DNA from 2 places in the Paenibacillus sp. y28 genome. Region 1 is predicted to be linked to the other one. Evidence: predicted binding sites of a transcription regulator. Region 1 holds the regulator's gene; the other holds the start of a gene.
What was found. Region 1 encodes LexA, which represses DNA repair genes until DNA is damaged. Its sites were predicted from a motif close to CGAACATATGTTCG; they were not measured.
Positions count from the first base shown of each region.

Region 2: the regulator LexA is predicted to act here: its motif matches at 1,789-1,802, upstream of recA (recombinase RecA).

Region 1 covers NZ_JBBBNV010000001.1:319,081-322,214, reverse strand. Annotated here, with positions in the region: gene glnA (type I glutamate--ammonia ligase) at 1-980, shown strand, start outside; gene lexA (transcriptional repressor LexA) at 1,450-2,076, opposite strand; gene WBG83_RS01375 (LysM peptidoglycan-binding domain-containing protein) at 2,290-2,667, shown strand; gene WBG83_RS01370 (DUF896 domain-containing protein) at 2,771-2,956, shown strand; gene WBG83_RS01365 (hypothetical protein) at 3,041-3,134, shown strand, end outside.
Region 2 covers NZ_JBBBNV010000011.1:111,664-114,797, forward strand. Annotated here, with positions in the region: gene WBG83_RS11325 (RecX family transcriptional regulator) at 1-424, opposite strand, end outside; gene recA (recombinase RecA) at 640-1,692, opposite strand; gene WBG83_RS11335 (competence/damage-inducible protein A) at 1,962-3,134, opposite strand, start outside.

The DNA.
Region 1 (3,134 bases):
CGGAAGAAATGGGCTATACGGCAATGAATGTCGGCCCGGAGCCGGAGTTTTTCCTGTTCAAAACCGATGAAAAAGGAAATCCGACCAATGAGCTGAATGACCAAGGCGGGTACTTCGACCTTGCGCCGACAGACCTTGGCGAGAACTGCCGTCGTGAAATCGTGCTCACACTGGAAGAAATGGGCTTCGAGATCGAAGCATCTCACCACGAGGTTGCGCCGGGACAGCATGAAATCGATTTCAAATATGCCAATGCTTTGAAGGCGGCCGACCAAATTCAAACCTTCAAGCTGGTAGTAAAAACGGTGGCCCGCCAGCATGGCCTTCATGCAACGTTCATGCCGAAGCCGCTGTTCGGCATGAACGGCTCCGGAATGCACTGCCACATCTCACTCTTTAAAGGCAACGATAATGCGTTCTACGATGAGAAAGACCGTCTCGGCCTGAGTGCATCGGCGCGTTACTTTATGGCAGGTATTTTGAAGCATGCCCGTTCATTTGCAGCGGTAACCAACCCGACGGTCAACTCCTATAAGCGCCTTGTGCCTGGTTATGAAGCGCCTTGCTATGTAGCCTGGTCTGCCAGCAACCGCAGCCCGATGGTTCGTATTCCGGCATCCCGCGGCCTCAGCACTCGGATTGAAGTACGGAATCCGGACCCGACAGCCAATCCGTATTTGGCTCTGGCGGTTATGCTGTTCGCAGGACTTGACGGCATCAAGAATAAAATGGCTCTTCCGGCGCCAACTGACCGCAACATCTACGTTATGACGGAAGAAGAGCGCGAAGAGCAAGGCATTCCAAGCCTGCCGCTCGATCTGAAGCAGGCGCTTGACGAATTGCTGACAGACGAAGTCATCTGCGAAGCTCTGGGCGACCATGCGCTGGCTCACTTCTACGAGCTGAAGGAAATTGAATGGGATATATTCCGTACCCAAGTGCATCAATGGGAACGTGACCAATACTTGACGCTGTATTAAGACATTTCATGTCGGGAGTGTATACAAGCAGCTCCAAGCATGGATAATTGTGATGAACAAATGGAATCCCCGCTAGCTGATGGCTGGCGGGGATTCTGTTTGTTCAAGTCCGATGGTTTAGTTTACAGTCCGAAAAAATGGAAGTGTGGCAGGGGAATGCCAAGAATAGAGGAAAAAGCATAAAGCGCCCTGCCTGATAAGGCAAGGCGCGATTACTACGCGATTACCACGCCATTACTTTGAGGCGCTTCTTTCCGCAATTGACACGCATCAAGCGTTGCACCGCCTTGGCAGCAGAGCGGGTAGTGCTGGTCATTAATTATAATGAAACAACACTATCAAACAAAACTACCAAAAAATGATAGATGAACAGGTAATGCAGCACTTCCAGGTTAACGCTGCTTGCAAAACAAACGCCCGACCGGCATTTATGCTGGCGGGTGTTTGTTTATTTGTGCTTGTTTATGTGCTACATCCGGCGAAAATCGCGGAACAAGCCAATGACTTTACCTAAAATGGTGACTTGCGTCAAAAGAATCGGCTCCATTGTTGAATTTTCCGGCTGCAGACGAATGTGGTCCTTTTCCTTGTAAAACGTCTTGACGGTAGCCTCATCATCCTCATTCAGAGCAACGACGATATCCCCGTTATTGGCAGTGGCTTGCTGGCGTACGATTACCATATCGCCGTTGCGGATGCCGACCTCAATCATACTATCCCCGACAACATTCAAGACAAACACTTCTTCATCACGAGTAAAATCGGCAGGAAGCGGAAAATAATCCTCGATGTTCTCGGCGGCGGTAATTGGTTGCCCTGCAGCGACTTTCCCCAGAATCGGCACTCGAGAAACGGAGAGGGCAAAGTCACCGAATGCATCATCGTTGTTCAGCACTTCGATAGCGCGGGGCTTCGTCGGATCGCGTCGAATAAGTCCCTTCTTCTCAAGGCGGTCCAAATGTCCGTGAACGGTGGAGCTGGAGGCTAGGCCGACGGCTTCTCCGATTTCACGAACGGAGGGCGGATAGCCTTTCTCGCGTACTTCGTTCTTAATAAAATCAAGAATCGCTTGTTGACGGTTTGATATTTTACCCATAGCCATCTCCCCAAACATATGTACTATATCCAAAGTATACCACAGAACCGGAGTTCGTACAAACATAAGTTCTAATAAGTAGAAAGTGTTTTAAACGCGCCAAAAACGTGAAATAAAATGCGAAAATATGTTCGTAACTATATTGACGGAAACAAGTGTTCTTGTTAGGATATGTACAAGAGTTAATAAGAACACTTGTTTGGAGTGAGCGAAATGGAACACATAAACGCACAGCGTAATAAACATATTCTGAAGGTTATTTTCTTTATTTGCATGATAGGGCTCAGCTTTTTGTGCGGGGCGCTCGTGCAGGCGTACGGTGAAAGCGGAGAGGCGCAGTCCGATACGGTGGAGCAGGTGCAGGAAGAAGCTCCCGGCGAGGCTTCAGATACAGATAAGAACGGACACGCCACACCCCATGGACATTCAAAAGCAGTGATTGTGGCGGCGGGAGATACGCTCTGGTCGATTGCCCGGGAATACGGTCCGAAGGATGCGGATATCCGGGAAAGCGTGTATCATCTGAAGCGCATCAACAAGCTGAAGGGAAGCACAATAACTATCGGACAAACGCTTGTTCTTCCATTTTGAAACGAAAGCACAAGAAGTACGGCTTACACGGGTAGAAAACTTGACAAGCAGCGCTGCGGCATGTCAGAGTAAGAAGGTATATCTTGTGTAACGGAGGAAGCCAATGATTGATGACCAAAAGATCGCACGTATTAATGAATTGGCCCGAAAAGCCAAAACAACAGGACTTACCAAAGAAGAGCTTGCTGAGCGGGATGATTTGCGCCGCCAGTACTTGGCGGGCATCCGGCAATCGTTAAAGAATCAGCTGGACAACATTGAAATTGTTGATGATGTCAAGCCGCATTAAGACTGTGGTTAAGGATTTCTAGGGCCTTTCAGCAAAAAGGCAGCGCTTTAAGGGAAGCAATGAACGCAGTGAAAGGGGAACGGTATGTCTCGCAAGTGGGAACGAATGGTTCAAAAAAATACAAAGCAAGTCAATAAAGTGCGCGGTAAATCAGGCCAGCAGGCGATCCAAAGCGGCA
Region 2 (3,134 bases), on a different contig from region 1:
GGTGCTGTGTCCATTGGACAGCGAAATCGGCATCATTAATGTACTGTCGGCCCCGCAGCCGCTCGACAATCTCTTCAGCCGCCTCCGGCTCTACCTGCTTGCGCAGCAGCTGCTGGTATACCTCAGCGGCGCTGCGCGGCCGTCTGCCAATATACCTTATGGCTTCCTTGTAAGCCGTCTGCAGGGTATCCTCACGCCGTATAGCGCGAAGCTGTTCTTGGTCCAGTACAGTTCCCTGCATCAGCCGGAATTGAATGCATACCTCTTCATCCACCTCTAGTACCGGCTCGCCGTCGAGTGACAGCAAATATTTTCCTTTTGGCTTATGCAGCCGCTCGACTCGGGTAATTACATACGATCCTGTTGTCCCCGGCTGTTCTCGAAATTTCTTGTCCTGATCCCTGTCGTCTTCCTGCTGCGTCATCTGAGTCCCTCCTTCCATCTGTTGTTTCATTGCTTGTTTTCATTGCTTGTTTTCATTGCTTGTTTTCATTGCTTGTTTTCATTGCTTGTTTTCATTGCTTGCACTCGCGCTGCTCCCCGCGCACAGCGTGTCGAAGCAGGACGGTAGTCAGCCGCATTCAAATCAGATAAAATAGCCGTACCCTAGTGAAAGGTACGGCCGTGAATGAGGGCTTCTTATTCAGCATCCGGATCGAAATCATCATCGTCATCCTGATTGCTCAAAGCAGCAGCTGTTGCACCAGCTACATTGCTTGCTTCGCGGATCTTGTTCTCAATGACCTGAGCGATTTGCCCATTTTCTTTCAGGAATTGCTTCGCATTCTCACGTCCTTGACCAAGACGCTCACTTTCAAAGGAGTACCAGGCTCCGCTTTTGGCGATAATATCCATCTCGGAACCAATATCGATAATGCTTCCTTCTCTGGAAATTCCTTCGCCGTACATAATGTCGATTTCCGCTTGCTTGAATGGCGGCGCCACTTTGTTCTTCACAACTTTAATACGCGTACGGTTCCCGATCATGTCGTTTCCTTGTTTGATCGTCTCAATACGGCGGACATCCAGACGGACGGAGGAATAAAACTTCAGGGCGCGTCCGCCCGGTGTAGTCTCCGGATTGCCGAACATGACGCCAACCTTCTCACGAAGCTGGTTAATAAAGATGGCAATAACCTTTGATTTATTAATCGCACCGGACAGCTTACGCAGCGCTTGAGACATCAGTCGAGCCTGCAAGCCGACGTGAGAGTCTCCCATATCCCCTTCAATCTCCGCCTTAGGCACTAAAGCCGCTACGGAGTCTATAACGATGATATCGACCGCGCCGCTGCGCACGAGAGCTTCTGCAATTTCCAGTGCCTGCTCGCCTGTATCCGGCTGAGACAGCAGCAGCTCATCTATGTTAATGCCGAGCTTTGCTGCATATGAAGGGTCAAGCGCATGCTCAGCATCGATAAATGCAGCTTGTCCACCGATTTTTTGTACTTCCGCAATGGCATGCAGCGCTACAGTCGTTTTACCCGATGACTCAGGCCCGTAAACCTCGATAATTCTACCGCGCGGGAATCCGCCGATACCAAGAGCCAAATCCAGTGCCAGGGAGCCGCTTGAAACGGTCTCCACCTGCATGTGAGTGGATTCGCCCAGCTTCATAATCGAACCCTTACCAAATTGTTTCTCGATACTCCGCAATGCCGTTTCCAGTGCCGCACGACGATCAGCTACCAAGACATTCACTTCCCTCGTTTATAGTAATAGGAACACTCTTTCGGTTTCTTATAGGTATATCATAACGCGTTTTACCTGTTTTGCCAAGAGTTATTTCGAACATACATTCGCTTTTTTTGACTCGTGACAATAAAAAAACCGTAACAAAGTATTCTGACTCTGTTACGGTGCTTCCGTTAACTGTATTAAGTATAGCTTATGCCCATCATGATGCGCAAGCGTTTCTTTCGTTCGCCTATCCCTGTCTCCTTGATGCTGCGGGCAGGCGCTTACCTCGTTTTTCCCCACAATAAATAAAGCGCCTGCCGGGCCGAGCGAAGCTTGATTGCATCCCGGCCCCCGCCGAATTGAAACTCTGTCGCATACGTCTCAAAGCCGGGGCCGGCCAAGCCGATATAAACCAGACCAACCGGCTTGTTTTCCGCTGCCGCCGGGCCCGCTTCTCCCGTAATAGAGATAGCATAATCCGTACCGGTAATTTGGCGAATCCGGTCGGCCATCATCACCGCGCATTCCCTGCTGACAGCTCCAGGCGCCCCTTCCCCCTCCAGCAGAGCGGACGGAATCGACAGCAGCGTCTCTTTCATCTGATTGGAGTAGCAAATCACCCCGCCCCGGAAAACCCTTGAGCAGCCCGGCACTGACGTCACCATGTCCCCGAGCAGTCCGCCGCTGCAGCTTTCAGCCACAGACAATGTAGCGTTATTCTGTGCAAGTTGACGCACCAGAGCCGCCTCTAGAGGAATATCCTCTTCGGCAAATAAATGCTGGCCGACACGGCTTCGTATCTCCGTCTCGGTAGCAGCCATTTTGAGCTGTGCCTCCGCTTCGTTAGACGCTTTGGTCGACAGGCGCAGAGCAACCTCGCCTTCCTTAGCATACGGTGCAATCGTCGGGTCCTGCTGCCCGGTAATCAAATCCAGCAGCCGATCCTCCAGAGACGATTCCCCGATTCCGGCGAATTTGAGCATTTTGGAGAACAGCGGCCGCTCATCCCCCATAACCTTCTGTATCCATGGGGCAGCATAGGATTGGAACATAGGCTTCATTTCCTTCGGCGGCCCCGGCAGCAAAATATAATGTGTGCCGTCCTGCGTCAGCGCCACGCCCGCAGCCTGTCCTGTATCGTTCGGCAAAGCCTCGCTCTGCTCCAGTATGTACGCCATCCGCTTGTTGCTCTCCACCATCGTAATGCCGCGGCTGCGGAACTGGTTTACGATGTTATCGAGCGTCGGCTGATGGAGAACGAGTGTTTGCGACAAGAAGCGAGCCAGCACATCCTTGGTCAAATCATCCTGCGTCGGGCCAAGTCCGCCCGTGCAAATAATCAGCTCCGCCCGGGACCGGGCCGCTTCAAGTGCCGCTGTAATTCTGGCCTCGTTGTCCCCGACAACCGTTTGAAAGTATACGTCCACGCCAAGGGACGCCAGCTCCTGGGATAA